3 regions of the Micromonospora sp. WMMD1120 genome follow, and region 2 is predicted to be linked to each of the others. Evidence: riboswitches for the same ligand, from Rfam matches in the RefSeq annotation. Region 2 holds a riboswitch; each other region holds the start of a gene.

Region 1 (10,179 bases), 660 kb from region 2:
CAGCCGGGTCGAGGCGGCCAGCACGGACGAGGTGGCCGGCAGCAGCGTCCGCGCGTCGGCGCCCCGGAACGCGATCACCGCGACCTTGTCCCGCCGCTGGTACGCGTCGGTGAGCAGGGCGAGCACGGCGTCCTTCACGGTGACCATCCGCTGCCGGGCGCCCATCGAGCCGCTGGCGTCCACCACGAACAGCACCAGGTTGCCCTCGCGCCCCTCCCGCACCGCCTCCCGGAGGTCCTCCGGGCGCAGCCACAGCGGGCCGGCGAGCCGACCCCGGGTCACCTGGTGCGGCGCGGCGGCGCGCACCGTCGCCGGCAGGTGCAGCGCGTCGACCCGCCCCGCCGGCAGCCGCGCTCCGGTGGTGCGGCCCCGCCCGGTCCGGGCCCGCGAGCGCCGGCCGGGCACCCCGTCACCCAGGCCGGGCGCGGTCAGCGTCCGCGCCCGCAACCCACCCCGGGGTACGGCCACCGGCTGCGACTCCCCGCCCCGGACCTGGTCGTCGGCGCCGTCCGCCTGGCCACCTGCCGTGCCCGCGTCCCGCCCGTCGCCCCGGTCGTCCACCGGACGCTGCGGACGGTTGTCGGCTGCGGCCGGGCCGTCGGGCGTCGTCGAGTGTTCGCCCGTCCCGGATTCACCCTGGTCCAGGCTGTCACCACCATCGCCGCCCCGCGGACCGCCGACCGGGCCGTCGTCACGGATCGGGCCACCACCGGTCGGGCCGCCACCGGTCGGACCACCGCCGTCGGGGCCACTGTCGTCCGGGCCGCCGTCGTCCGGGTCGTCGGGGTGGGCGTCCTCGGCGCGTCGCAACGCCTCGTCGAGGCGCTTCTCGTCCAACCCGGGGGTGTCGAACGGGTCACGACGGCGACGGTGCGGCAGGGCCAGCCGAGCGGCCACCCGGACGTCGTCGACGGTGACGCGGTCCCGGCCGTGCCAGGCCGCGTGCGCGAGGGCGGTACGGGCGGTGACGATGTCGGCGCGCATCCCGTCCACGTCGAACGCCGCGCACACCTCCGCGATCTGCCGCAGCGCGGCGTCCGGGAGCCGTACCCCGGGCAGCCGCTCGCGGGCGGCGGCCACCTGGGCGGCGATCTCCGCGTCGGCGTCCGCCCAGCGGGCGGCGAAGCCGACCGGATCGGCGTCGGCGGCGAGCCGGCGCCGGACCACCTCGACCCGGATCTCCGGGTCCCGGCTGGCGTTCACCTCGACTGTCAACCCGAACCGGTCGAGCAGCTGCGGGCGCAGCTCCCCCTCCTCCGGGTTCATCGTGCCGACCAGCAGGAACCGGGCCGCGTGGCTGACCGAGACGCCCTCACGCTCGACGTGGCTGCGACCCATCGCCGCGGCGTCGAGCAGCAGGTCGACGAGGTGGTCGTGCAGCAGGTTGACCTCGTCGACGTAGAGCACGCCCCGGTGCGCGGCGGCGAGCAGGCCCGGTTCGAAGGCGCGTACCCCCTCGCCAATCGCCTTCTCCAGGTCCAGCGCGCCGACCACCCGGTCCTCGGCGGCGCCGACCGGCAGCTCCACCAGCCGCGCCGGGCGGGTCTCGGCGGTCGCCCCGGCGGGATGAGGGCCGTCCGGGCAGGCCGGGTCGGGCTCGGCCGGGTCACAGCCGAAGCGGCAGTCGACCACCCGGCGCACCGGTGGCAGCAGCGCGGCGAGCGCCCGCACGGCGGTGGACTTGGCGGTGCCCTTCTCGCCCCGGACCAGCACCCCGCCGATCGCCGGCGAGACCGCGTTGAGCAGCAGCGCCAACCGCATGTCGGCCATGCCGAGCACCGCGCTGAAGGGGTACGTCACTGGGCCCTCTTTCGTTCGCGACTGCGGGGCTCGCAAGACCGGCTCACTCCTCGCGCTCACACCCGGTCCTCCAGGTCGCCCTCGCTGGCCAGGTACGTGTCGCGCAACCGGTCCAGGGTGGCCGGCTCGGGTTTGGCCCACAGCCCTCGGTCGGCGGCCTCCAACAGCCGTTCGGTGATGCCGCGCAGCGCCCACGGGTTGGACTGCTCCAGGAACTCCCGGGTGGTGTCGTCGAAGAGGTACGCGGCGGCCAGGTGCTCGTACATCCAGTCGTCCACGACACCGGCGGTGGCGTCGTAGCCGAACAGGTAGTCCACGGTGGCCGCCAGCTCGAACGCGCCCTTGTAACCGTGCCGGCGCATCGCGGCGATCCACTTGGGGTTGACCACCCGGGCGCGGAACACCCGCCGGGTCTCCTCGCCCAGCGTGCGGGTCCGCACGTCGTGCGGCATCGCCGAGTCGCCCACGTACGCCGCCGGTGACGTGCCGGTGAGGTGACGGACCATCGCCACCATTCCACCGTGGTACTGGAAGTAGTCGTCGGAGTCGACGATGTCGTGCTCGCGGGTGTCCTGGTTCTTCACCGCCACCGCGATCCGGGCGAAGGAGCGTTCCATGTCGGCGCGCGCCTCCCGCCCGTCCAGGCCCCGGCCGTAGGCGTAGCCGCCCCACACCGCGTACACCTCGGCGAGGTCGGCATCGCTGCGCCAGGTCCGGGCGTCGATCAGCGGCAGCAGGCCCGCGCCGTACGCCCCGGGCTTGGAGCCGAAGATCCGGGCGGTGGCCCGCCGCTCGTCGCCGTGCTCGGCGAGGTCGGCGGCGACGTGCGCGCGCAGGTAGTTCCGCTCGTCCGGCTCGTCGAGCGCGGCGACCCGCCGGACGGCGTCGTCGAGCAGCGCCACCACGTGCGGGAACGCGTCGCGGAAGAAGCCGGAGATGCGTACCGTGACGTCGACCCGGGGCCGGCCCAGCTCGGCGGTGGGCACCACCTCGATGCCGGTGACCCGGCGGGACCGGTCGTCCCAGACCGGCCGGCAGCCGAGCAGCGCCAGCACCTCGGCGATGTCGTCGCCCTGGGTCCGCATCGCGCTGGTGCCCCACACGGTCAACCCCACCGAGCGGGGGTACGCCCCGGTGTCGGCGAGGTGCCGGGCCAGCAGCGAGTCGGCCAGGGCCACCCCGACGTCCCACGCGTTGCGGCTGGGGATGGCCTTCGGGTCGACGGAGTAGAAGTTGCGCCCGGTGGGCAGCACGTTGACCAGGCCACGGGTGGGTGAGCCGGACGGGCCGGGCGGCACGAACCGCCCGTCCAGCGCGCCGAGGGTGTGGCGCAGCTCGTCGGTGGTCCGGTCCAGTCGGGGCACCAGTTCGGTGGCGGCGAAGCGCAGCACCGCTGCGGCGTCCGGGATCGGGCGGCCGGTCACCTCGAGCACCACGGCGTCGACCGCGTCCACCGCCCAGTTGAGGGTCTCCATGCCGACCACCAGCCGCCGGGCGACGGCCTCGATCAGGTCGATCGCGTCGGCGGCGGTGCCGGCCGGCCCGTCCACCACGTCGGTCAACGCGGCGGGCAGCGCGAGCCGCTGCCCCGGGGACGCCAGCAGTTCCTGCTCGTCGAGGGCGTACGCGGCGGCGAGGGCCTGCCGCAGGCCGGGCAGGGCGCGGGTCCCACCCCAGATCTGTGGGGCGCGCAGCACCGCGAGGACCAGGTTGACGCGCGGCTCGCCGGTGGGCGCGTCGGCGAGGATGTGCAGCCCGTCGCGGATCTGCACGTCCTTGACCTCGCAGAGGTAGCCGTCGAGGTGCAGCACGAAGTCGTCGAAGTCGTCGGCGTCGGGCATCGCCTCGGCGTGCAGGTCGTGGTGCAGCTCGGCGGCGCGCACCAGGTCCCAGATCTGCGCCCGCACGGTCGGCACCTTCGCCGGGTCGAGGGCCTGCACTGTCGCGTACTCGTCCAGCAGTTGCTCCAGTTTGGCCAGGTCGCCGTAGGTCTCGGCGCGGGCCATCGGTGGCACCAGGTGGTCGATCACCACGGCGTGCGCCCGGCGCTTGGCCTGGGTGCCCTCGCCGGGGTCGTTGACGATGAACGGGTAGACCAGCGGCAGGTCGGCCAGGACCGCGTCGGGCGCGCAGTCGGCGGCCAGGCCGAGCCCCTTGCCGGGCAGCCACTCCAGGGTGCCGTGCTTGCCCAGGTGCACCACGGCGTCCGCGCCGAAGCCGCCGTCGGCGACCGGGGCGGCCAGCCAGCGGTACGCGGCCAGGTAGTGGTGACTGGGCGGCAGGTCCGGGTCGTGGTAGATCGCGATCGGGTTCTCCCCGAATCCACGCGGCGGTTGGATCAGCAGCGCCACGTTGCCGAAGCGCAGCCCGGCGAGCACGATGTCCCCGTCGTCGGTGTACAGCTCGCCCGGCGGGTCACCCCAGTGCTCCCGCATCCGCTCGCGCAGCTCGGCCGGGACCTGCTCGAACCAGCGCCGGTACGTCGGACCCGGTATCCGGGCCTCGGCGGCGGCCAGTTGCTCCGGGGTGAGCCACTCCACGTCGTGACCACCGGCGGCGATCAGCGCGTGGATCAGCGCGTCGCCGTCCGCCGGTGGCGGCGCGTCGCCCAGGTCGTAGCCGGCCTCGGCGAGCGCGGCGAACAGCCGGACCGCCGAGACCGGGGTGTCCAGCCCGACCGCGTTGCCGACCCGGGAGTGCTTGGTGGGGTACGAGCTGAGCACCACGGCGACCCGCTTGTCGGCGTTGGGCACGTACCGCAGCCGGGCGTGGCGCACCGCGATCCCGGCGACCCGGGCGGCCCGCTCGGTGTCGGCGGCGTACACCGAGAGACCGTCCGGGTCGATCTGCTTGAACGAGAACGGCACGGTGACGATCCGGCCGTCGAACTCGGGGATCGCCACCTGCATCGCCGCGTCCAGTGGGGACAGGCCGGCGTCGCTGCCGGCCCACTGCGCGTGGGTGCTGGTCAGGCAGAGCGCCTGGATGACAGGCACGTCCAGGGCGGCCAGGGCGCCGACGTCCCAGGCGTCCTCGTCGCCGCCGCCGGAGGCGTCCGCGGCGACCGCGCCGCCGGCGGCCAGGACGGTGACCAGCAGCGCGTCGCAGCGGGCGAAGAGCCCGAGCGGGCCGGCCCCGGCGGTGAGCCCGCGCAGCGATCCGCAGAAGATCGGCAGCGGGTTGCCGCCGGCCGCGCGTACCGCGTCGGCGAGCACGTCGACGAAGGCGGTGTTGCCGGCCAGGGCGTGCGCCCGGTAGAAGACGATGCCCACCGTGGGCCGCTCCGGGTCGCTCGGGTGGTCGCCGTGCACGCCGTACGCCGGGGTCGGCGTGGGCGGGGTGAACCCCTCGCCGGTGAGCAGCACCGTGTCGGACAGGAACCGGGCGAGTTGCCGGAGGTTGTCCGGTCCGCCCTCGACGAGGTACGCCAGCGCCTGCGTGACCACTCCGGACGGCACCGTGGAGATGGCCATCAGCTCCGCGTCGGGCAGCGCCTCGCCGCCGAGCACCACCGTCGGCAGGCCGCTGGCGAGCACCGCGTCGAGGCCGTCCGGCCACGCCTGCCGACCGCCGAGCAGGCGTACGACGACGAGGGCGACCCCGTCGAGCAGGGCGGGCACCTCCTCGGCGGCGACCCGGGCGGGGTTGGCCAGCCGGTAGTCCGCGCCGCTGGCGCGGGCGGCGAGCAGGTCGGTGTCGGCGGTGGACAGTAGCAGGACGCGCACGGTGGGCTCCGGAGGGTGACGACCCGGCCGCCACGCGGGCGACAGGGACGATGCGGGTGGGTGCGACGAGCCGGGAGGGTGGCGGATTACCGCTGCCGGGCGCGCGCGTCCTCGGGTCCGCCGGAGCGGCGGCTGCGCTGATGACGACGATGTTCGTCGATGAATGAGACGCTGTGCGTCATCCGGTCCTCCTCGGGTGTCCACGCCCTGGGGCACATCCCGACGGCCGAAGTATCCTGGCTTCCGGATCGACGCTCTCCCCCGGCCTTCCAACCGCAGACACACGGTCGTGACTCACGAGGGGGGATCACTCCCCGGTGACAGTGGCGGGACCGCGTCGGAATCGCACCGACTTCCTTCACTGCCGTCAGGCCGCGAATGCTGCCACACCCGCGCGCCGCCGGTCAACGCCGGCCCGGGCCCTGCCAGGCGGGCGCCAACCATCGCCAGTTGTCGATCGGCCTGCGCGTCGACGCCTGCCACGCAGCGCCCCGGATCGATCCCCCACGCCCTTTGCTCTGCCTACCCGGACGCACCGGTGACCGACCGTCACCGGTGCGTCGGGATAAGCAGAGCAAAGGACGCGCATGGCTGTTCGGGGCCGCGCGAGCGCCCCTTCTGGCCTGCGCCGACGATCCCGCCGGGCGGGCGCGCGACGGCCCGGTCACCTCGGATCGGCGCGGGCCGGGCCACCGTCCGCCGTCGATCCCGGAGGTCGATCATCATCGTCGCCGTGCGAATCCGGCACCTCGCCGGTCGGGTCCGACGCTGTCCGGGCGACCCGGGCCGGGAGGCGGTTCCGACCGGCTCGCCATGGTCACCGACGGACCGGGCAGTGTGATGATCGACGCTGGGCAGAGCCCGCCGGTCCCGGTCAGCCGTCCAGGCCACCCCCGGGCCGTCCGGTCTCAGCGGGCGCGCCGCTCCGGGTGCGCGCGGTTCCACACCCGCATCCGCTCCGGATAGCCGGTGCGCGCCGCCTCGTACAGCGGCACCGCGTGCTTTCGGGCGATGCTCCCCGCCGCGCGCGGCGTGCCGGTCCGGCGACGGATCCACTCGCCGTCGTGGGCGATCGCCACCACGGTGGTGTCCGTGGCCGTCGTCTCCGGCTCCAGGTAGAACTCCACCCCACGCCGGGTGGTGACGAACGTCTCCAGCGCCGCGAGGTCGTCGCGGGTCGCCTCCCGATCCAGCTTCGTCGGGGTCGCCTCGACGCCCCGTGACCGGCGACTGAACCAGCCCATGACCCGCCCCTCTCCTCGACGCCCTCCAGTTCAGCACCGCAACCTGGCAATACGCTGCGTGCCGGATGGGAGCAGGCTGACCCACGGCGGATGGAACCACCGGCGGGTGACCGGTGTCATGAGGGTGCTGCGAACGGAGGTCGCCCTGGACGACGACGCGCTCGTCACCCGCGCTCAGGCCGGTGACCTGGAGGCCTACGACCTCCTGGTCGCTCGGCACACCGCGTCCGCGTACCGGACGGCGGTGCTGCTCGGTGCCGGCGCGGACTCCGAGGACGTCGTCCAGGAGGCGTTCGTGAAGGCGTACCGCACGCTGGCCCGGTATCGCGGCGACGGGTCCTTCCGGTCCTGGCTGCTCGCGATCGTCGCCAACGAGACCCGCAACCTGCACCGCTCCCGTGGCCGGCGCGACGGGCTCGTCCTACGGGCCGCGGCGGCGCGCCCGGACGCCGATGTCGCCGGGGACGGGGCCTTCGACGCCGTCCTGGCCGGGGAGCGCCGGGCCGCGCTGGTGGAGGCCCTGCGACAACTGCCGGTACGCGACCGCGAGGTGATCGTCTGCCGGTTCTTCCTCGACCTCACCGAGGAGGAGACAGCGCGGATGCTCGGCTGGCCCCGGGGCACCGTGAAGTCGCGCACCTCCCGGGCGCTGACGAAACTCCGCGGCCTGCTCGACCGGGAGGGGATCCGGCATGGGTGAGCTCGAACGGGAGCTGCGCGAGCTGGCCGGCTGGCTGGACACGCCCGATCCGCCCGACGTGCGGGCCCGGGTCCGCGTACGCCTCGGGAAGCCGGCGCCCCGGCGGCGGTGGCGTCCGGTGGCAGCGGCGGCGGTCGTCGCCCTGGTGGTGGCCGTGACGCCGCCGACCCGGGCGGCCGTCGCCGACGCCGTCACCGGGCTGCTGCGCTTCGCCGGCGTGCGCGTCGCCGTCGGGCCCGCCCCGACGCCACCCGACGCCACCCCGTCGCCGCTACCCGGGCAACGGGCCGTCACCCTGGACGAGGCGCGACGGATGGTGCGGTTCCCGATCCGGGTGCCGGCGGTGCTGGGCCCGCCCGAGCGGGTGCTGGTCGCCGACCCGGACGCCGACGGCCGCTACCGGGTGGCGACGCTGCTCTACGACCGGGGCGCGGTACGCGTCGACGCGTTCGACGGGCGTCTCGACCTGTCCTTCCACAAGAAGGTGTCGCCACCGGGGGTGGACTGGACCCAGGTCCACGGCGACTTCGCCATCTGGGTCGACGGCCCGCACGTGCTCTCCTACGTGGACCGGGCGGGTGACGTCCGCCGGGAGACCGCCCGGCTGGCCGGCTCGACGCTGATCTGGCAGGACGACGACGTCAGCTACCGGCTGGAGGGCGCCCTGACCAAGGCCGGGGCGATCGAGATCGCCCAATCGCTGCGGTGAGCGGGAACCCGGCCGCCCCGGGCGGTGTCGACAGAGCAGATTCGTCGACACGTACCGGAGGGGTGAGATGGGTTTGTGGAGCAGGGCGCTGGCCGCGTCCACGGCGGTCCTGATCGCGGGCTGCACCACCGCGAACAGCGACGCCGCGACGCCGTCGTCGGGCGCTACCGCCAGCCCGGCGGGCTGCGCGACCCGGGTGGAGACCGGCGCGCTGCCGGACTGGGCGGACGCCGGGTTCCACGGGGACACCCGCCCGCCGCACGTCTTCGGGGCGAAGGGTGACATCGTGGCGGTGCTGTTCGCCCATCCGCTGCGGGTGACCCGCACGGACGGGTCGAACAACAAGATCCTGTGGGTGGCCCGCGCCACCACGGCGTCGTCCGACCCGGCGGCACCGGCGACCCTGGTGATCACGGCGACGCGGGACGGCACCGACACCACGGTGACCCGGGAGGTGGCCGGCGGCCCCGGCCCCTCGATCATCGACCTACCCGAAGCCGGCTGCTGGCGCCTGAACCTACGCTGGTCCGGCCACACCGACACCATAAACCTGACCTACGCCCCATAACCCCCCACCCCGACCTCGCCACCCTGCCCGCGTCCCCCGCGCCCACCGTTGATCATGAAGTTATCGCCGCGACACGCCGACGTCCGTGGCAACAACTTCATGATCAACCGGGGACAGGGACAGGGACAGGGACAGGGACAGGGACAGGGACAGGCGCGGGACAGGGCCGGGGGTGGGGGCGGGGGGCGGGGGGGTTAGCTGAGGGTCGTCAGGTCTTTGGGGGTCAGGCGGAGGGAGGCGGCGGCGATGTTCTCGGTGAGGTGGGCCGGGTCGCCGGTGCCGGGGATGGCCAACACGTGCGGGCCCTGGTGCAGGGTCCAGGCCAGGCGTACCTGCTGCGGGGTGGCGTCGTGGGCGCGGGCGACCGCCTCGACCGCCGCGTTCCGCGCGGCGCCCGCGCCCGCCTCGCGGGCGGTGCCGGCCAGCGCGAAGAACGGCACGTACGCGATGCCCCGCGCGCCGCAGAGCCGGACGACGGCATCCTGCTGCTCCCGGTAGGCGTCCACGCCGTAGTTGTTCTGCACGCAGACCACCGGCGCGACGGCCGCCACCTCGTCCAGGTGCTCGGCGCGGACATTGGAGAGGCCGAGGTGCCGGATGAGGCCGGCGTCGCGCAGCTCGGCGAGCGCGCCGAACCGGTCGACGAGCGGCGCCGCGCCCGCTTCCCGGCCGAGGCGCAGGTTCACCACGTCGAGGTGGTCGCGGCCGAGCCGGCGCAGGTTCTCCTCGACCTGGGCCCGTAGTTGCGCGGGGGTGCGTGCCTCGGTGAAGCCCTGCTGTCGGTCGTACCCGAAACCGACCTTGGTGGCGATCACCAGATCCTCCGGGTACGGCCTGAGCGCCGCGCGGATCAGCTCGGTGGCGTAGCGGGCCGGGCCGGTGCCCACTCTCAGGGTGCCGCCGGGCGAGACGTAGAACGCGGCGGTGTCGATGTGGTTGACGCCCAGCTCGACGGCGCGCCGCAGCACCGCGACGGCCCGGTCGCGGTCCGGGTTCGCGGTGATCCGCATGGACCCGAAGCCCATCCGGCGCACGGTGCGGTCGCCCAGGGTCCAGGTGCCCGCCGCGGCGGCGGTGATCTCGTCGGTTGGCATCGGGCGACGGTAACGAGCCCTGGTGCGCGGCGCAGTCGGCCGCGCGCCCGATACCGCTCGGCACCGGTATGGGTTAGTTTTTCTCCGTAGACGCCACCGGGCGCAGCACCGGCACCAGCAGCAGGGTCGGCAGCAGCAGGACCGGCACGACCAGCAGGGCGCGCAGAGTGCCGACCTGGTCGCCGAGCAGACCCAGCAGCGGCGGGCCGCCCAGGAACGCGGTATAGCCGATGACCGCGACGACGCTCACCCGCACCGCCGCGTGCGCCTCCTCGTCGGCGGCCGCGCTCATCCCGACGGGGAAGCCCAGCGACGCGCCGAGCCCCCACAGCGCCACGC
Region 2 (10,179 bases):
TCGACCATCAACCGGGTCATGACGATCCTGAAGGATCGCGAGCTGGTCGAGGGCCAACCAGGCAAAGGTGTCTACGTCGCAGAGGTGAAGAGCTGAACGCTCAGCCTCCTTGAGGACGCGAGGCAGCCGCGCGACCTGGCAGTTCCGGCCTGCGTCAACCTAGGGCCAGGGGCGATCATGGACGCACGGTGATCCCAGTCATCGGCGGGATCCTTCCGAGCGAGCATGGGACGGCTACTGTGAGCAAGGGCCTCACCGGACCCCAGCGCAGACAGCGCGTTCACCGAGTTCCTCTCGGCAACGGATGAGCTGGCTGCATTTGGCCGTGCGCTCTGAGTGCGTCAGCCACCCGGCCTTGATCTGCCCGCAGCCGACGCCCACGTGCCCAGGTCGTCGATGGTGTTGTCCTCTGTTTTTGCTGATATCAGTTGCGGACATCGCCACTCAGCACCCCGCCTCGTGGGCTGCGTCCACAGTCACCAGGACCCGCTTACGTGCCGATCTGGTTAACTTGACGAGGATCGCGTTTGCACAACCGTGTCGATCCCATGGCACCGCCGGTCGAAGTCGGCACAGAAGAGGTCGTCGCCGACCAACTTCACGCGCTTTCCCCGCCACCGCGGCCAGCCACTTCCGTCCGGCGAGTGGCAGTGAGCCAGTTCAGCTTCGAGATGGCCGACCCGAAGCAACTGGGCCATCTGCTCGCCGCAGTGCGCAGCATCGACGGTGTCTTCGACGCGTACAGAACCAAATCCGCAGAGGTGTGACGAGGCCGACCGTAGCGACTCGCCGACGAATTGCTGTGCAAGCGGACAGCTAGCGTTCAGGAATGATTCGGTAGGTTGACCGCCTCGCGGGACTCGCTGGCCACGCGCCTCGACTCCTGCGGGCCCGAGGCTCGACGGCCGTTCGACCGGTCGGGCCTCAGCGACGACCAGCGTAGATCGCGCGGTCGCCGAGTTCCTCCTCGATGCGGATGAGCTGGTTGTACTTGGCCGTGCGGTCGGAGCGCGACAGCGAGCCGGTCTTGATCTGACCGCAGCCCACGCCCACCGCCAGGTCGGCGATCGTGGTGTCCTCGGTCTCGCCGGAGCGGTGCGACATGACCACCCGATAACCCGCCCGGTGGGCGGTGTCCACCGTGGTCAGGGTCTCGGTGAGTGTGCCGATCTGGTTGACCTTGACCAGGACCGCGTTGGCGTAGCCGCCGTCGATGCCCTCTCGCAATCGGTCGACATCGGTGCAGAAGACGTCATCCCCGACCAGCTGCACCCGCTCCCCCGCCGCCGTGGTCAGCCGCTTCCAGCCGACGATGTCGTCCTCGGCCATCGGGTCCTCGATCGAGCTGATCGGGTACCGGGCGAGCAGGTCCAGGAGGTAGTCGATGTGCTCCTCGACGGTGCGCTTGCGGCCCTCCCCGGCGTAGTCGTAGACGTCGTTGCGGAAGAACTCCGAACTGGCCGGGTCGAGGCAGATCAGCACGTCGACGCCGGGGGTGTAGCCGGTGTCCTCGATGGCGCGCAGCACGGAGCGCAGCGCCTCGTCGGCGTCGGTGAAGCTCGGCGCGAAGCCCCCTTCGTCACCGACGTTCGTGCTGTGCCCGGCCGCGGCGAGCGACGCCCGCAGGGTGTGGAAGACCTCCGAGCCCATCCGGACCGCCTCGGCGAAGGTCGGCGCTCCGACCGGCGCGATCATGAACTCCTGGAAGTCGAGCGGGTTGTCAGCGTGCGCTCCGCCGTTGATGATGTTCATCATCGGCACCGGCAGGCGGCGCGCGCCGACACCACCGACGTAGCGGTAGAGCGGCTGCCGATGTGCCTGCGCCGCCGCCTTCGCCGCCGCCAGGGACACCGCCAGGATCGCGTTGGCGCCGAGTCGCCCCTTGTCCTTCGTACCGTCGAGGTCGACCATCGTCTCGTCTACGAGCGCCTGGTCCTCCGCGTCGAGCCCGGTCACCGCGTCGGCGATCTCGCCGTTGACCGCGGCGACCGCCCTCGTGACCCCCTTGCCGTGGAAGCGCGCCTGGTCCCCGTCGCGCAACTCGACCGCCTCGTTCGCCCCCGTCGACGCGCCGGACGGTACGGCCGCCCGGCCGAACGAGCCGTCACTGAGGTGCACGTCGGCCTCCACCGTCGGGTTGCCCCGGCTGTCGAGGATCTGCCGACCACGCACCCGGCTGATTGCCGTCATCACACGCTCCCTGGTCACACTGGCTCTTCGGTAGCAGACTGGCACAGACCGGCGGCCGTGCCACCGCGACGATGAACACGTTGACCCGTACCCCGGGGTGCGGGTTTAGGGTCGCGGCATGCGGGTGGGTGAGCTGGCACGACGGACCGGAACGACGGTCCGGGCTCTGCGGTACTACGAGTCGGCCGGGTTGGTGGTGCCCCGGCGACTGGGCAACGGCTACCGCGAGTACGACCCCATCGCCGTGCGGCTGGTGGCACAGATCCGCGAGCTGATGGCGCTCGGCCTCACCGTCGAGGAGACCCGCCCGTTCGTCGAGTCGATCGCCGGTGGCGGCGACGACACCGACGTGTGCGCCGCGGCGGTGGCGACCTACCGCAGCACCATCACCACCCTGCAGGAACGGATCGGCAGGTTGACCGCCCAGCGGGACGCGCTGGACGCGCGCCTGGACGCGGCGGCGGCGCAGGTCGCGCCCGGTGGTCAGGTGGTCGGCGTCGACCCCGGCGCGCTGGTCGGCACCCGCCTGCCGCCGCTGTCCTTCTACGGCACCGACGGGCGCCCGGTCGACCTGGCGGCGCTGGGCGCCGGACGCAGCGTCATCTTCGTGTACCCGCTGACCGGCCGACCGGGCGTCGACCTACCCAACGGGCTGCTCGAGATCCACGGCGCCCGGGGCAGCACCGAGCAGGCCACCTGGTTCCGTGACCACCACGCGGAGCTGCGAGCGGCCGGCGCCGCCCGGGTGTACGGCCTGTCCGCGCAGTCGACCGGGTACCAGCGGGAACTCGTGCACCGGCTACGGCTGCCCTACCCGCTGATACCCGATCCGAGACTGACCCTGGCCACCGCTCTGCGCCTACCGACCCGCACCGCCGGTGACATGACGCTCTACGAGCGGCTGACCCTGATCGTCGACGGTGGCGAGGTGGAACACGTCTTCCACCCGATCCCGGAGCCCGCGTCGCACCCCCTGGACGTCATGCGCTGGCTGACCAAGCGACGCCCCGCCGTCGGGGCGGCCGGCTAGAAGTCGTCGTCGAAGGCGACGGTGCCGGTCACCCCGACCTGGTACGCCGAGACCCGCCGTTCGAAGAAGTTGGACAGCTCCTGCACGTCCTGCAACTCCATGAAGGCGAACGGGTTGCCCGACCCGTAGTGTGGCGCGATGCCGAGCTGCGCGAGCCGACGGTCGGCGACGTGCTGGAGGTACTCCCGCATGTCGGCGAGGGTCAGGCCGGGCACGCCCTGGCCCACCAGGTCCTCGGCGAACTGCACCTCACACTCGACCGCCTCGGTGAGCATCCGGCGGACCTGCTCGGCGAGGTCGTCGTCGAACAGGTCCGGCTCCTCGGCGCGGACGGTGTCGACCACGTCGAACGCGAACGCCATGTGCATCGACTCGTCGCGGAACACCCAGTTGGTGCCGGAGGCCAGACCGTGCAACAGGCCGCGCGACCGTAGGAAGTAGACGTACGCGAAGGCGCCGTAGAAGAACAGGCCCTCGATGCAGGCGGCGAAGCAGATCAGGTTCAGCAGGAACGCCCGCCGGTCGTCCCGGGTGCGCAGCTCCCGCAGCTCGTGCAGCGAGTCGATCCAGCGGAAGCAGAACTCCGCCTTGCGGCGGATCGAGGGGATGTTCTCGATCGCGGCGAAGGCGGCGAAGCGCTCGGCCTCGTCCGGCACGTACGTGTCGAGCAGGTTGAGATAGAACTGGACGTGCACGGCCTCCTCGAACAGTTGCCGCGACAGGTAGAGCCGGCCCTCGGGGCTGTTCACGTGCTGGTAGAGGTTGAGCACCAGGTTGTTGGCGACGATGGTGTCGCCGGTGGCGAAGAACGCGACCAGGCGACTGACCAGGTGCCGCTCGGCCGGTGACAGCTTGTCGAGGTCGGCGAGGTCGGCGTGCAGGTCCACCTCCTCGACCGTCCAGGTGTTGCGGATGGCGTCGCGGAAGCGGTCGAAGAAGTGCGGGTAACGCATCGGGCGGAGGGTGAGGTCCATCCCCGGGTCGAGCAGCATGTGTGTGGTCCTCGGGTCGGTGGTGGTGTCGGCGGCCGTCACTGGCAGGCCTCGCACGACTCGGGGTTCTCCAGCGAGCAGGCCAGCGCCTCCGCGTCGGCGGCCGACGGCGCGACGAGGGCGACGGTGGCCTGCTGGATCCGGGTGGCGGGCCGCGAGCGCAGGTAGTACGTGGTCTTCAGCCCGGCCTTCCAGGCGTACAGGTACATCGAGGAGAGCTTGCCGATGGTCGGCGCGGCCAGGAACAGGTTCAGCGACTGGGACTGGTCGATGAACGGGGCGCGGGCGGCGGCCAGGTCGATCAGCGCGCGCTGCGGCAGCTCCCATGCCGTGCGGAACACCTCCCGCACGGCGGCCGGCAGTTCGGTGATGTCCTGCACCGACCCCTCGGCGCGCTTGATCGCCGAACGGATCCGGTCGGTCCACAGGCCGCGGGCCTTCAGCTCCCGTACCAGAGCGGTGTTGACCTGGAGGAACTCGCCGGACAGGGTCTCCCGTTTGAACAGGTTGGACACCTGCGGCTCGATGCACTCGTAGCAGCCGGCGATCGAGGCGATGGTCGCCGTCGGCGCGACGGCCACCAGCAGCGAGTTGCGCAGCCCGTACGCCTCGACCGCCGTGCGCAGCGCGGTCCACCGGGCGGTCTGCGTACCCTCGACACCCCACAGGTCCGGTTGCAGCTGGCCCCGCGCGGCCCGGGTCTGCGGGTAGGCCGGGTGGGCGCCGAACTCCCGCGCCAGGTCGGCGGAGGTCTCCAGCGCGGTCAGGTACAGCTCCTCGCTGATCCGGGTGGACAGCTCCCGGGCGGCCGGCGAGTCGAACGGCAGGCGCAGCGCGAAGAACACGTCCTGCAGACCCATCAGCCCGAGCCCGACCGGCCGCCAGCGGGGGTTGCTCGCCGCCGCCTGCGGGGTCGGGTAGTAGTTGATGTCGATGACCCGGTCGAGGAAGGTCACCGCGGTCCGGACCGTGGCGCGCAGCCGTTCCCAGTCGATGCCGCCGTCGGCGAGGTGGGCGGCGAGGTTCACCGACCCCAGGTTGCACACGGCGGTCTCGGCGTCGCTGGACACCTCGACGATCTCGGTGCAGAGGTTGGACAGGTGCACCACGTTGCCCGGCTCGGCGGTCTGGTTGCAGAGCCGGTTGGCGGCGTCCTTGAAGGTCATCCACCCGTTGCCGGTCTGGGCGAGGGTACGCATCATCAGGCCGTACAGCTCGCGCGCCGGGACCTGCCGCACGTAGCGGCCCTGCGCCTCGGCCGCGCGGTACGCGGCGTCGAACCGCTCCCCCCACAGGTCCGGCAGTTCGGGCACCTCGTGCGGGTCGAAGAGCGACCACACCTCGTCGGCCTCGACGCGGCGCATGAACTCGTCCGGGACCCAGTTGGCCAGGTTCAGGTTGTGCGTCCGCCGGGCGTCCTCGCCCGTGTTGTCCCGCAGGTGCAGGAACTCCTCGATGTCCGGGTGCCACGCTTCCAGGTAGACGCAGGCCGCGCCCTTGCGCCGGCCGCCCTGGTTGACGGCGGCGACGCTGGCGTCGAGCGTCCGCAGCCACGGCACGATCCCGTTGGACTGCCCGTTGGTGCCGCGGATCAGCGCGCCCCGGGACCGGACCCGCGAGTACGCGATGCCGATGCCGCCGGCGAACTTGGACAGGTTGGCGACCTGGGCGTACCGCGCGTAGATCGAGTCCAGCTCGTCGCGCGGGGAGTCGACGAGGTAGCAGGAGGACATCTGGGTGTGCCGGGTGCCGGAGTTGAACAGCGTCGGCGAGCTGGGCAGATAGGCGAGGCTGGAAATCAGTCGGTAGAAGTCGACCGCCTCCTGCGGGGTGCGGGACAGCCCGCAGGCCACCCGCAGCAGCCAGTACTGCGGGGTCTCCAGCACGAGCCGGCTGGTGGGGTGGCGCAGCAGGTACCTGTCGTACACGGTGCGCAGGCCGAAGTACTCGAACCTGCGGTCCCCGTCCGGGTCGACGGCGTCGTCGAGCGTCTCGGCGTGCGCGGCGACGAACGCGGCGGTGTCGTCGCCGATCAGGCCCTCGGCGTGGCCGAGCCGGACCGCCGCGCTGAACGCGGTGATCCCCTGCCGACGCACCTCCTTGTCGACGTATCCCGCCAGCAGCCGGGCGGCGAGGCGCGAGTACTGCGGTTCCTCACCGATCATCTCGGCCGCCGTCTGGATGGACAGCCGGTCCAGCTCGGCAGTCGTCGCGCCGTCGTAGAGGCCGCTGATGGTCCTGGTGGCCACCCGCATCGGGTCGACGTCGGTGAGGTCGTCGGCCCACCGCTCGACCGCCCGGACGATCCTGTTCACGTCCACGGTTTCGGTGGCGCCGTCGCGCTTGCGGACCTGCATCGGGGTCCGCCGCGGCGTCTCGCCGCTGACCGGGACCACCTCGGTGACTGTCACCACTCGCTCCTCGGGAGTTCGAGACCTTGGGGGCCCTCGGACACGAGGAGACGGACACCGTCGGACGCCACGCCCGCGCGGCGTGGGGTCGGGTGGCGTCAGCCGTCCCACGCGGCCTCGGACCGCCGCGCGCCCGGGTTCGGGTACGCGGCGCGCTGGCAGGTCTTCGGACTCGCGGGCACGACCGGGCTCGCCGGTCTCCTACTGGCCGTCGCTTCCCAGGCCGATCGGTGGCCCAGTGCTGATGACGGCTGTCGTTCCCACTCACCGCTGCGGGACAGTCCCGGATTCACACCGGGTTCCCTCTTGCCTCGACCGCGCCGGATGAGCGGCCGAACCAGCTGCGCTCGACACCATATATAGGGACGGTGGCGTTGTCACACCCCACATGTCGGTTCCGGGCGTGTCGGGCGTTCAGCGGTGACGATCGTCACCAGCCCGGGGGTGGGCCGGAGCGGGGCTCTGCCACCGTGGATTCGCTGACGCCGCCCGACCGAGAAAAAAGATTTGATGTATGCGGCTACCGGCAACAACAAACACTCTTCATAATCCGACGTCGATGCGCTCCCGAGAGGCGAACATCCAATCTTCCGCTCTCTCCGCGTGGACCCACCCCGACACTGCCCCTTACCCGTGCTGTGCTGCACGGCTAACGGCATCTCGGGAAGCGCCATCACAGTCGGGCGCCGACCAGGGACAGGGGACGCGGGCCGACATCGCGCCCGGGGTGACATCGACGACCAAACATCGGATGTCTGCCTTTCCGGCATGATCGATGTCGTTGACGGGCTGGATCAGCCCTCCGTATACTCCGATTTTCATCTGATCTTTAGCTGAGCAGGGCGAGGAGCGCATGCCGCAGATCACTGCCGTCACCATCGAGGACGTCCGCTTCCCCACCTCCCTGACGGCCGACGGGTCCGATGCCATGAACAAGGACGGCGACTACTCGGCGGCCTACGTCGTCCTGCACACCGACGGCGTGGACAGCGCCGGCGTGCCGCTCGCCGGCCACGGCCTGACCTTCACCATCGGCCGCGGCAACGACATCGTCGCCGCGGCGGCGGCGCACCAGGCGCAGACCCTGGTGGGCATGGACGTGGCGACCATGGCGGCCGACATGGGCGCGGTCTACCGTCTCCTCACGTCCGACTCGCAGCTCCGCTGGCTCGGACCCGAGAAGGGTGTCGTCCACCTGTCCCTCGCCGCCGTGCTGAACGCCTCGTGGGACCTGGTCGCCCGGCTCGCCGACAAACCACTGTGGCGACTGCTCGTCGACATGTCCCCCGAGCACCTGGTCGACATCGCGGACCTGCGCTACCTGTCCGACGCCCTGACCCGCGACGAGGCGCTGGCCATCCTTCGGGCCAAGGAGAGCACGAAGGCCGACCGGGTCGCCGAGCTGGAGCGGACCGGCTACCCCGCCTACACCACCTCGGCCGGCTGGCTCGGCTACGGCGACGACAAGCTTCGCCGACTCTGCCAGGAGGCGGTCGACTCCGGCTACGGCTACGTCAAGCTCAAGGTGGGCGCCAACCTGGAGGACGACATCCGCCGGTGCGCCATCGCGCGGGAGATCCTGGGCCCGGAGCGCAACCTGATGATCGACGCCAACCAGGTGTGGGATGTCGGCCAGGCCATCGAGTGGGTCACCGCCCTGGCCCCGTTCACGCCGCTGTGGATCGAGGAGCCGACCAGCCCCGACGACATCCTGGGACACGCGGCCGTCCGGCGCGCGGTCGCTCCGATCGGCGTCGCCACCGGCGAGCACTGCCACAACCGGGTGATGTTCAAGCAGCTCTTCCAGGCCGGGGCCATCGACTTCTGCCAGCTCGACACCGGCCGCCTGGCCAGCATCAACGAGATCGTCGCCGTGCTGCTCCTCGCCGCGAAGTTCGACGTGCCCGTCTGCCCGCACGCCGGGGGCGTCGGGCTCTGCGAGATGGTGCAACACGTGTCGGTGCTCGACTACGTCGCGATATCGGGCGATCTGACCAACCGGGTCACCGAGTTCGTCGACCACCTGCACGAGCACTTCACCGACCCGTGCGTCATCAAGGACGCCGGCTCGGGCAGCGGTTACGTACTCCCCCGCGAGCCGGGCTACTCCACCCGGATGCGCCCGGAGTCGATCGCGCTCTACCGCTTCCCCGACGGCCACTACTGGGCGGCGACAGAGCCGGCTACCGTGTCATCTCCGGAGCCGTTCGTGATCGCGGGTGGGACGGCCACATCCGCAGGCCGCTAGGGGAGTCATGTCTCGCACCGACGAAGTGGTCAACGGCATCAAGCGGATGATCCTCGAGGGCAAGTTCCGGCCCGGTGACCGGCTGCCGATCGAGAAGGACCTCGCCGAGTCGCTCGGCGTCTCGCGGGGCTCGCTGCGCGAGGGCATGTCGGCCCTGTCGATCCTCGGCATCGTCAACATCCGCCAGGGCGACGGCACGTACGTCACCAACCTCGACGCGCCGCAACTGCTGGCCCCGATGGGCTTCGTTGTCGACTTCCAGGGGCAGGGCGACCCGCGGCACATCCACACCGTACGACGGCTGCTGGAGTGCGAGGCCGCCCGGCTGGCGGCGACCAGGATCACCGACGAGGCGCTCGCCCAGGCGGCGGACCTGCTCGACGAGGCGGCCCGGCTGGTCGGCCAGTCACCGCCGGACCACGAGCGGATCATGGAGATCGACATCGCGTTCCACCGGATCATCGCCAGCCACGCCGACAACCCGGTGCTCGTCGGCCTGATCGAGGCCTTCGCCGGGCGCACCATCCGCGGGCGGCTCTGGCGGAGCCTGCACGAGGAGGGCGCCGACCGGCGCACCCATGACGAGCACGTGGCGATCCTCAAGGCCCTCGTGGCGCGTGACCCGGAGCGGGCCCGCACCCGGATGGCCAACCACCTGATCGGCGTGGAGGAGTCGTTGCACGGGCTGCCCGACGACGCTGACGCGGGCATCGACGCGACCCGGTTGTGACAGTCGACGCTCAGCAGTGCACGTCGAGCAACCCCGCGTCGTACAGCGCCGCCCAGAGCTGATCCGGGACGTCGACGGCGGCCCGGCGCAGGGTCTCGGTCACCTGGGCCTCGTTCCGCATGCCGACCACGGTCGAGGCCACCGCCGGGTGACGCCTGACGAAGGCCAACGCCGCCTGGGGCAGCGTGACGCCGTAGGTCTGGCAGACCCGGGCGATCCGCCGAGCCTGGTCGAGCACCTCCGCCGGCGCCCGCCGGTAGTCGTAGGTGGCGTCGGTCGGCGGAACGTCCCGGGCCAGCAGCCCGGAGTTGTAGACCCCGGCGATCACCACACCGACGCGTCGGGCCTGCGCGATCGGCAGCAGGTCGGTCAACGCCCCCTGCTCCAGCAGCGTGTAGCGACCGGCGCACATCACCACGTCCACGTCGGTCTCCGCCACGAAGCGGGCCAGCATCGCCGACTGGTTCATGCCCGCCCCGATCGCGCCGACCACGCCCTGCTCACGCAACTGCGCCAACGCCGGCACCGCCTCACGCACCGCCTGCTCCCAGTGCGCGTCCGGGTCGTGCAGGTACACC
Region 3 (10,179 bases), 1.1 Mb from region 2:
CGAGGCGACCGCTATCGCCGCCAATCCGCTCTGGGGGACGAAGCTACCGGCCGAGCTGGTCAAGATCGGTGAGAAGAACTTCGCGTCGCTGGCCCGGTCGAATGGCTGACGACGATTTCGTGGAGTTCGCCCAGGCGACCGCGGGTCGACTGCGCCAGGCCGCGTTCCTGATGTGCCGCGACTGGCACCTCGCCCAGGACCTCACCCAGACGACCCTGGCCAAGGTGTACGCCAACTGGCGACGGGTCCGCCGGGCCGACGACCCCCACGCGTACGCCCGCAAGATCCTGCTGCGCTGCCTGCTCGACCACCAGCGGCGGCGCTCCAGCCGCGAGTTGGCCGTGCCGACGCCGCCGGACCGGGGCGAGGAACATCCGGCCGAGCTGCGCATGACGTTGCTCGACGCGGTCGCCACCCTGCCGTTGCGGGACAGGGCGATCATCGTGCTGCGCTACTGGGAGGACCTGAGCGTCGAGACGACCGCCGAGATCGTGGGCGTCTCCACCGCCGTCGTCAAGAGCCAGAGCATGCGGTCCCTCGACCGCCTGCGCGAACTGCTCGGCGAGACGCGATCCGAGCTGTTCGCCGAGGAACGCCATTGACCGGGTCGTCTGCGGCGCGACTCGCTGTGGCATCGAGCAGTGTGGGGGAGGATTCCGTGTCCATATCGAGCAGCAGGGCGTGCCGAGGCCCGAGTCGCGGCAGCGGCCGCGAACGGGTCGCTGTCGTGTCGGTGCTCCTGGCGGCGATGGTGGTGCTGGCCGCCGGGTGTCAGCGGGCGGAGCCCGGTGCCGGTCCCGCCGAGCGTTCCAGCGCGAGCGTGCAGCCGGCCGGCCGGAGCCCGTTGCTGGGGGCCGGGGATCTGGGATCGGGCTGGCGGGAGGACGACTCCCGGAGCGGATCACCGCCCTGGCCGTGGGAGCAGGACACCTGCCCCACCTACCGCAGCGGCGACTACCCGGCGAAGTCGCATCGGCGGGCCGCGGTGCAGCGCTACTACCGGCCGTCCGACGGCTCGTCGCCGGCCCACCACGTCGTGGAGACGTACGAGCCCGGCTGGGCCGAGCGAAGTCTCGACGATGTCCGGCTGGTCCTGCTGCGGTGCGCGAGTTACCGGGTCCACGGGTCGCAGGTCTCCTTCGAGATCGTCGATCCGCGATATCTGGGAGGCAACGGCATGCTCGTTCGAGGTCGCATCGACCACGGCGCCGTCCCGAGCACCGTCACGCACTTCGTGGTGCTGAGACGGGGCGATACGGTCTCGACGATCAGCCTGCCCGACTCCGGCAGCCGGGCAGCCGTGGATGCGGTCGCGGCGAAGGCGGTGGCCCGTCTTGGCTGAGCGCAACGGTCGGCAGTTGCCGCGCCGCTGGGTCCTCTCCGCGGCCACCCTGTCTCTCGCCGGCGTCGCGACGGCCGCCTACGGTGCCACGCGCGGTCACCACGGCGACGGTTCGTCGGCCGGGTCCGCCCCCGCCAGCCCGGCCCCCAAGACGCCGGCAGTCGACCGGATCACGCCGGCGGCGAACCGCATCAGGGCCTACGTGCAGCGGTACGACGGCCATCTGGCGGTCGCGGCACTGGATCGGCAGGGGACGACCACGGTGACGGCCGGCGCCGGACGCTTCGAGACGGCCAGCATCGTCAAGGTCAACATCCTGGCGGCGCTGCTGCTGGGCCAGGAGCCCCCGGGCAAGGCGTTGAGCGCCAACACCAAGCGGTTGGCCGAGGACATGATCATGTCCAGTGACAACGACGCCGCGGTCGCGCTGTGGCAGCGGATCGGGGGCTCGCGCGGCCTCACCGCCGCCAACCGCACCCTCGGTCTGCGGGAGACCAAGCCCAACTCCCACTGGGGCCTCACCACGACCACCGCCGCCGACCAGCTCCGTCTGCTGGCCGCGCTGACGGCGCCGACAGGGCCGTTGACCCCGCAGGACCGTGCCTACGTCATGGGCCTGATGAAGAAGGTGATTCCCGAGCAACGCTGGGGAGTCCCCGCCGCGCGGGAGCCGGGCAACCCGTCCGTCTACGTCAAGAACGGCTGGGACACCGCCGACAGCGACGGTGGCCGCTGGATCGTCAACAGCATCGGACGCATCGTCGAGGCCCGTCACGACTGGCTGGTCGCGGTGCTCTCCGACCACCACGTGAGCCAGGAGGAGGGCGTCCGCGTCGTCGAGAAGGCCGCCACGTACGTGCTCAAGGAGCTGCGTGCCGCCACCGCGGGCGACGGTCCGCAGCCGGGCTAGGTCGCGCCGACAGTGCCGGCCTGCGCGCCGACGCTATCCTCCGATCGTGGGACTGCGGTTCGAGGTGCGTCAGTCCGACTCGGACTGGGTCGACACCGTCTGGACCTGCACGAGCGAACGGGTCACCGAGATGACGTCGGTCGCGGGAGTGCGGTGGGGCCTGGTGTTCTGGGAGCAGGCCGGTCGGGCGTACGCGGGCGTCACCGGCCCGGAGACTCGCACCCGCGCGGCGCCGGTGCCGGAGGGCGCGACGTTCACCGGCATCGAGTTCGCCGTGGGCACGTCCCTACGGGCCGTGCCCACGCCGGCGCTCGTCGACGGCGGCATCGTGCTGCCCGACACCGGACGGCGGACGTTCCGGCTGGACGGCGCGCGCTGGGAGACGCCCGGCCCGGACGACGTCGAGGCCCTGGTCGAGCGGCTGGTCAGGGCCGGGACGGTGGTCCACGATCCGCTCGTCCGCGAGGTGCTGCGCGGTCACCGCCCGCCGGTCTCCGGGCGCAGTGTCGAACGTCGCTTCCGGGCCGCGACCGGTCTGACACAGGGCGGCGTCCGGCAGATCGAGCGCGCCCGTACGGCCGCGGTCCTTCTGGCTGCCGGCGAGCCGGCGGTCGACGTCGTCGCCAAGCTCGACTACTTCGACGAGCCGCACCTGGCGCGGGCGCTGCGCACCTACGTCGGCCGCACCGCCGGCCAACTGCGCGAGGGCGTCGGCGGCGCGATCGCCCTGGACCTGGATCAGCGCCGGACGTCGTAGACCAGTTTCAGGATGCCGTTCGAGTACGTCTCCGACTCGCGCAGCGTGAGCATGTGCTTGTCCCGGTCGGCCCGGCCGAACAGGGTCTTGCCGGCGCCGAGCAGCACGGGGAAGACGAGCAGGTTGTACTGGTCGATCAGACCCGCGTCCGACAACCGGCGAGCCAACTCCGCGCTCCCGTGGATGAAGATGGCACCGCCGTCACCCTCCTTGAGCGCGGCGACGTCCGCGGTCGAGCGCAGGATCGTCGTCGGGCCCCACCCGTCCACCAGGGCGTCGTCGGTCAGCGTGCTCGACACGACGTACTTGGGCAGCTCCCGGTAGCCGGCGTGGTCCTCCGAGCCGGGCCAGACCGGTGCGAACACCTCGTAGCTGTGCCGGCCGAACATCAGCGCCGTCGTCTCGGCGAGCTCCTCGCCCTTCAACGACCACGCCTCGGGGACGAACTCGAGGTCCTTGAACACCCAACCGCCGCTGCGGTGCTCCTCACCCGGCCCGCCGCCCGGCGAGTCCACCACGCCGTCGAGCGACATGAAACCGGTGTAGACCACGCGACGCATCGTGTTCACTCCTCAGGTTCGGCGGGGTGCTGGACCCAGGCTAGATGGAGGCGGTGGCGACCGTCTTGGACAGAAACGACAGCAGCTACCGGGCTGACATCCGGGAGCTGGGAAGCGGGTGGCCGGCGGCTCGCGGACAATGGGGTCATGAAGCGAGAGGTTGGCCTGATGCGGATGACCGGGGCGCGCGCCACCGGTGCGGCGGCGACCGGCGCGGCGGCCACCGGCGCGCGGGCCGCGGGGGCGGCGTCGCTCGGCGCCCTGGCCGTCGGGGCGCTGGCGGTGGGCGCCGTGGCGGTCGGCGCGCTGGTCATCGGGCGGCTCGCCATCCGCCGGGCGGTCGTGCGGGAGCTGCGGGTCGGCCGGTTGGAGATCGACGAGCTGGTGGTGCACCACCGAGCCGGCGAGGGGTGACCAGCGCGGGGTCGGTGCGCACTGCCGGCTCCGGCTGGCGCGGGAGTGCCGCGCCAGCCATCCGGTCACCCGGTCACCCGCTGGTCCATCGATCGTGGTGGATCACCGCCGACACCGGCCGTCGCTGCCGCCAGCCGTGGCGCTCCAGGTCCGGCGTCTGCTCCAGATGGGTGACCGGGCCGAGGCAGAGCCACGCCACCGGGCGGACGGTGGCCGGAATGCCGAGCAGGTCACGCAGGAACGGCTCCCGGTAGAACGAGACCCACCCGACTCCGAGGTGCTCGGCGGTCGCGGCCAGCCACAGGTTCTGGATCGCCAGGCAGACCGAGTAGAGGCCGGCGTCGGCTATCGCGTGCCGACCGAGCACCGCCGGCCCACCCCGCTCCGGGTCGTAGGTGACCACGACCGACAGCGTCGACTCGCGTACACCATCGATCTTGATCCTCGCGAAGCGTTCCGCCGCCGCGCCGTCGAGGGTGGCCGCGAAGATGTCCCGCTCCTGTTCCACGTGCCGGTGGAACTCGTGGCGCAGCCCGGGGTCGCGGACCACTATGAAGTCCCAGGGCTGGGACAGGCCGACGCTCGGCGCGGCGTGCGCCGCCGCGAGGACCCGCTGCAACGTCTCGTCGGGGATCGGCGCCCCGGTGAACTGGGCGCGTACGTCCCGGCGGCGGTGGATGGTCTCGTAGAGTCCGGTGTTCACGGCAGGCTCCCGCTGCGCTCGTGCCCCGTTCGGGGCCGGTGACGCGAGGCCGGTCTTCGGACTCCCGGATCTGCGCTGGTCACCCGCCTTCCCAGCCCTCTCGGGGCCAGTGGCTGCGTCTGGGACGCGTGGGTGGCAGCTCCCCGGTCACCGCGGCGGGCCCGTGCCGGATTCACACCGGCTTCCCGATTCTCCCCACTCGCGCGGGGCACCTCGCAACGTGTGTGCCACCGCCCACCATAGTCGGGAAACGGACGGGGTGGTGCCGGGGCGTGACGGCGTCGGAGGCCGCTCACCCGGGGGCGCCGACGACCGGCTGCCGAAGGATCGTGCGCCGCCGGTCGGGGGCGACCCTGCGGAAGTCGCTGAGGTAGATCTCGTGGTGCCGCCCGCTCATCCGGAGCCCGTTGCCGGGGATGAACTCGTCGTGCAGGTGGGCGAGCACGGCGGTCTCGTCGTCGAAGGACCCGATGTGCAGCGTCTGTACGCACCGGCCCTCGGACAGCGTCTGGACGCGGACGTCGTCGAGACGCGCCGGTCGGCGCTTGGCGCCGGCCTGCCCGACGGCGGCCGCGACCATGGACTCGTCGATCCAGTCGGGAACCATCAACAGCAGCGTCCAGTTCCACAGTGACTTGTCCCGCGCCGTGGTGAAGGACGTCATGTCCTCGGCCCACCACAGGCCCTCCAGCGGCGGGACGACGTAGTCGCGCCCGAGGTCACGCTTGCTGGCGAACTTCAGCGTGTACGCCACCGGGTAGAGCGTCTCGATCGCCTCGGTGAACGCGGGTGCGGTGTTGGGGTCGCCGTGGCCGTCGACCATCAGGTACCGCATGTCGGGCACGTCGACCAGCCGGAACCGGCCGCGCTGCGCCCGGTAGGCGTCGAGGGTCCTCCTGAAGTCGACCTTGCCCACGCTGGTACCGGTCACGGGGCGCACCGGACCCGCTGCGGATCACCGGCGACGGCGTGCCATCCACTGCCAGATGTGGGTGCCGTTCTGGCTCGGGTCGTTGCGGGCCACGTAGATCCACGACCAGTGACCGGGGAACCGGTATCCGTTCCAGACGACATTGTCGTACAGGGTAACCAGCGATCCCGGGATGAGGTCGTGGGCGTGGATGGTGTTGGTCTCCGGGGGCACGGTGTCGTCGTCGAGCGACGTGACCAGCCAGGTCGGGGTGCGGATCGCCGCCAGCTCCGCGTCGGTGACCAGCGGCGGGCCGTCCCCGCCGAGCGGCTCGACGACGCCGCAGATCGGCACCGACGCGGCGAACAGGTCGGGATAGGTGACCGTCATCTCCAGGGACATGTAGCCACCGTTGCTGCAACCGACCACGTGGATCCGGTCGGGGTCGACCCGCTCCCGGCGGACGAGGTCCTGGATGATCTCGCGGATCAGCGGGGCGAACCGCGGGCCGTCCTCCATCCAGTAGGACGTGCTCTGCGGCGCGACGACGTACGCGCCGGAGAAGATCCGCTGCGCCTCCGGCGTGGCGAAACCGAGCGCGCCACGGTTGGCGCGCAGCGTGGTCTCGTTGTCGTAGTAGTCGTCGGGCAGCGACGCGCCCTCGCCGGCGCCGTGCAACCAGACGATCAGCGGCCGGCGACCGTGGCGGAGCGAACGCTCGGGGGAGTAGAGCCGGTATTTCATGCCGGAGCGCGAGACGTGGTGCGTGAACGCGTCGACCTCGGGGTTCGACAGCCGCCCCTGTACGAAGCGCGTGATGGTGACCGGCGAGCCGTGCCGCCGGACGAGTGGGGTGTTCTGCGTGATGGTGTAGACGAGATCGAGCCGGACGTTGCGGCCCTTGCTCAGGATGTAGCCCAGGGTGCCGCCACCGGTCTGACCCTCGGCGTGACTCAGCTCCAGCACGACGTTCCCGCGTCGGTCGAGCCGGGCCGCGGTCACCGTACGGTCCAGGTCGTACTCGCTGAAGATCAGGTCACCGGGCGCGATCGGGAGCGGGCTGGTCGCCGTGGCGTGCACGCTGAACGTTTCGGGGGTGAGCGCGGTGCTGTCGATCGGCCCGAGGCGGCTGGTGTCGAGGGTGACCGAGGTGACCTGTTCACCACCGTCGAGCGTGCGCGCGTCGAGGGTGAAGCTCACGCTGGTCCGGTGGTGGCGGTCGCCGGCGTGGGCGGCGGTGGCGGGCAGCGCCAGGCCGATGGCGGCACCGGCGCCCCCGGCCAGGACGGTGCGGCGAGTGACAGGCGTGGACATGCGAGCCCCCGTACCTAGCGGCGTAGATCGTTGTCGATGGCATTTCAACCTAACGCCGCCGAGATCCGGGGGCAACCGGTGCCGCCGTGCGCGATCAGCGCACCCCAACCCACCGTCGAAGGGGCCGCGCGGCACGCGCGACCCCTTCGACGGGTGCTGTCAAAGGCGCTGATCGGCGCGGTGGCCCCCGTAGGGGCATCCGTCGAAGCAGTCTGTTGTGGAGAGCCGATTCGTGGTTGCCCCCTGTCAGCGACCCTGTAGTCGCTTCACGTTGTCGCCGAACGTCCAGCCCTTCGACCCGTCCCAGTTGGCCGACCAGGTCATCAGCCCTTTGAGGCCGGGTACGGAGTTCCACGCCTGCGTGACCAGCGAGGTCGACAGGTAGCCGCCGCCGGCGCCGATCTGCGCGGGCAGGCCCGGAACCTGCTTGTCGTACGGGACGCGGATGGTGGTGCCCTGGATGGTGAGGCCGTTGTTGAGGCACTGCGTCTGCACGGTGAAGCCCTGCACCGTGCCCGCCGGGTACGAGTCGCCGACGCAGCCGTACATGCTGCCGTTGTAGTACTGCATGTTCAGCCACCACAGCCGGCCGTTGTCCACGTACCTCTTGATGATCGGCAGGTACGAGCCCCAGATCGAGCCGTAGACCACGCTGCCGCCGGTGACGTAGGCCGTCTCCGGTGCCATGGTCAGGCCGAAGTTCGACGGCATCCGGGCCAGCACGCCGTCGATGATCCGGATCAGGTTGGCCTGCGACGTGGACAGCGTGTTGATGTTGCCGCTGCCGGTCAGGCCGGTCTCGATGTCGATGTCGATGCCGTCGAAGTGGTAGGCCGTCAGGATCGGCACGATCGTGGCGATGAACCGGTCGGCGACAGCGGTGGAGCTGAGGTCGATGCCCGCGGCGGCCCCGCCGATCGACATCAGGATGGTGGCGCCGGCCGCCTTGGCCTGGCACATCTCGGCCGGGGTGGCCACCTTCACGCCGGCGTCCATGCCGTTCTCCCAGAGGACCGTTCCGTCGGCGCGGATCACCGGGAACGCCGCGTTGATCACGTTGTAGCCGTGCTGGCTCAGCCGGCTGTCGGTGATCGGGATCCAGCCGAGTCCGGGGTGTACGCCGTTGGACGCGCCGTCCCAGTTCTCCCAGTAGCCCTGCAACACCTTGCCGGTGGGCCGCGACTTCACCGCGCAGGTCCCACCCGTCGGCGGCGGTGTGGTCGGGGAAGGGGTGGTCGGTGGCGGCGTGGTGGGCGGCGGGGTCGTCGGTGGCGAGGTGGTCGGCGGCGGAGTGGTCCCGGAGCACGCGCCGAGGTCGCGCCAGAGCGACGGGGTGGAGGCGGGATTCCAGCCGGCACCCGGGTGCGCGGTGTGGGTGACCAGTGCCTGGTAGAGCCGTCCGCCGTAGGTGACCTGCGCACCCGCCTGGTAGGTGGTGCCCTCGGCCCAGCCCGGGGCGGTGCAGGCGACCATCGGCACGGCGGTGGTCGAGGAGACGGCCGCCACGCTGCTGGGGACGAAGGCGACGGCGGCCGTGACGGTCATCGCCGCCCCGGCCACCACTGCGAAAATCCGACGGCTTCTCATGGCTCACTCCCCGGCTTCGGCGACCCGCGACCTCCACATATTGACGTTCGTAAAGTTTAATATCAAGGGTTGTTTACAGATTCCGCCGGGCCGGGTCCAGCACAGCCGGCGCGAGCACCGACTCGCACCACTGCCGGAACGTCGTCCCGGCGCCTGCCGCACCGGCGGGCGGGTAGACGCCGGCCGCCTGCGCCTCGGCCATCTCCACCATCGCGTCGAGTGTCGCCGCGCTCGCTCCGAACGACGCGTACCGGGCGCGGTAGTCGGCGAGCGTGGCCTGGTGACAGGTGACCGGTCGCCCCAGGCTCTCGGACATGATCTGTGCCATCTGGCGTGGGGTGTGGTCGACGGGCTCGCGCACGGGCACGCCCCGTTGACCGCTCCACGTCCGGTCGGCGAGCAGTTCGACGGCCGCGCGAGCGATGTCGCCGGTGGCCACCGCCGCGAGCGGGGCATCCGGGTCGGCGGGGAGCACGAACATCCCCTGGTCCCTGATCAGCTCGACCTGGTGCAGCAGGTTCTCCATGAAGAACGCCGCCTGTAGCGAGCGGTAGGCGGCGCCGCTGGACTCGAGCACCTCGTCCATCGCCCAGGCCGCCGAGAGCAACCCGGCGGGGCCGGCGAATCCGCGGCCGAGCGAGGAGACGGCGACGAGACGGGGTACGCCGTGCGCGCGTACGGCCTGCGCGACCGGGCGCGCGAAGCCGAGGTAGTGCGCCCTCACGTCGGGGGCGGCGAAGTCCGGCGGTACGAGCACGAACGCGGCCGTCGCCCCGATCAGCGCGGTGTCGAGCACCGTCGGATCGGCGTGCGAGCCGACGACCACGTCGGCGTACTCGCGAAGGCTCTCCGGCAGGCGGGACGGGTCACGGACGATCAGGCGCAGCGGGGCGCCGGCGGCGCGAAGTGACTCGGCGACGGCCGCGCCGATCGTGCCTGTCGGTGTGCTGATGACGATCATGGTGCCATCGTCGCCCTGGGCCCGGTGAGTCGAGAAGGACCAGTTCAGACACGATCATTACCCTGGGGGCATGAATGAGGTGGAGTCCCGGCCGCTGCGTTATTTCGTCGCCGTCGCCGAGGAACTCAACTTCGCCCGCGCCGCGCGGCGGATCGGCATCGCCGCGCCGGCCCTGTCCCGTGCGATCTCCGGGCTCGAACGGAACCTCGGCGTACGGCTGTTCGAGCGCACCACCCGCAGCGTCACCCTCACCGAGGCGGGCGCGGCGCTCCTGGCAGACGCGGGGGCCGCACTCGCCGCGCTCGACGCCGCCGCCCGGCGGGCCCGGCGGTCCGCCGGGGCGGCCGGCGGAAAGTTGGTGCTCGCCGTGAAGGCCGACGTCGAGGGTGGGCTGCTCGCGGACGTGCTCGCGGCCTACCGGGGCCGAGGCCGAGGCCGTACCGATCGAGGTCCTGTTCTGCGGCTGGCGCGAACAGCCCGGGCTGCTGCGCGCGGGCGAGGCGGACGTGGCGATCGTCGTCGAGCCGTTCGACACCGAGGGCCTGGACGTGGAGCCCCTGACCCGGGAGCCGCAGGTGCTGGCGCTGCCGACCGGGCACCCGCTCGCCGAGCGACAGGGGCTGCGGCTGGCCGACGTCGAGGCCGGGCGCCAGCGGGTCGCCCCCGGCGCCCACGTGTACGTGCGACGGGGGGAGCCGCCGCCACCGTTCGGGGACATCGT

What was found. A riboswitch is a leader RNA that binds a small molecule or an ion and turns the genes downstream of it on or off. The one in region 2 is predicted to bind cobalamin.
Region 1: it holds a riboswitch for cobalamin, as region 2 does, so the genes downstream of both, cobN (cobaltochelatase subunit CobN) here and O7634_RS23140 (ribonucleoside-diphosphate reductase subunit alpha) in region 2, are expected to answer to the same signal.
Region 3: it holds a riboswitch for cobalamin, as region 2 does, so the genes downstream of both, bluB (5,6-dimethylbenzimidazole synthase) here and O7634_RS23140 (ribonucleoside-diphosphate reductase subunit alpha) in region 2, are expected to answer to the same signal.

The regions. Positions count from the first base shown of each region.
Region 1 is NZ_JARUBO010000005.1:5,716,481-5,726,659, forward strand. It holds gene O7634_RS26465 (magnesium chelatase subunit D family protein) at 1-1,860, opposite strand, end outside; gene cobN (cobaltochelatase subunit CobN) at 1,857-5,525, opposite strand; cobalamin riboswitch at 5,755-5,884, opposite strand; gene O7634_RS26475 (hypothetical protein) at 6,434-6,769, opposite strand; gene O7634_RS26480 (RNA polymerase sigma factor) at 6,888-7,469, shown strand; gene O7634_RS26485 (hypothetical protein) at 7,462-8,178, shown strand; gene O7634_RS26490 (hypothetical protein) at 8,246-8,746, shown strand; gene O7634_RS26495 (aldo/keto reductase) at 8,941-9,840, opposite strand; gene O7634_RS26500 (MFS transporter) at 9,914-10,179, opposite strand, start outside.
Region 2 is NZ_JARUBO010000005.1:5,053,642-5,063,820, reverse strand. It holds gene O7634_RS23160 (winged helix-turn-helix domain-containing protein) at 1-96, shown strand, start outside; gene eno (phosphopyruvate hydratase) at 925-2,190, opposite strand; gene O7634_RS23150 (MerR family transcriptional regulator) at 2,309-3,220, shown strand; gene O7634_RS23145 (ribonucleotide-diphosphate reductase subunit beta) at 3,217-4,212, opposite strand; gene O7634_RS23140 (ribonucleoside-diphosphate reductase subunit alpha) at 4,251-6,569, opposite strand; cobalamin riboswitch at 6,763-6,980, opposite strand; gene O7634_RS23135 (enolase C-terminal domain-like protein) at 7,477-8,871, shown strand; gene O7634_RS23130 (FadR/GntR family transcriptional regulator) at 8,879-9,601, shown strand; gene O7634_RS23125 (aldo/keto reductase) at 9,612-10,179, opposite strand, start outside.
Region 3 is NZ_JARUBO010000005.1:3,936,393-3,946,571, forward strand. It holds gene O7634_RS18530 (hypothetical protein) at 1-109, shown strand, start outside; gene O7634_RS18535 (SigE family RNA polymerase sigma factor) at 102-602, shown strand; gene O7634_RS18540 (hypothetical protein) at 728-1,342, shown strand; gene O7634_RS18545 (serine hydrolase) at 1,335-2,252, shown strand; gene O7634_RS18550 (helix-turn-helix domain-containing protein) at 2,299-3,009, shown strand; gene O7634_RS18555 (dihydrofolate reductase family protein) at 2,991-3,569, opposite strand; gene O7634_RS18560 (hypothetical protein) at 3,717-3,983, shown strand; gene bluB (5,6-dimethylbenzimidazole synthase) at 4,057-4,686, opposite strand; cobalamin riboswitch at 4,716-4,917, opposite strand; gene O7634_RS18570 (GyrI-like domain-containing protein) at 4,979-5,617, opposite strand; gene O7634_RS18575 (prolyl oligopeptidase family serine peptidase) at 5,642-6,910, opposite strand; gene O7634_RS18580 (glycosyl hydrolase family 18 protein) at 7,157-8,497, opposite strand; gene O7634_RS18585 (NAD(P)H-binding protein) at 8,571-9,458, opposite strand; partial or broken gene O7634_RS18590 (LysR family transcriptional regulator) at 9,529-9,660, shown strand; gene O7634_RS18595 (LysR substrate-binding domain-containing protein) at 9,845-10,179, shown strand, end outside.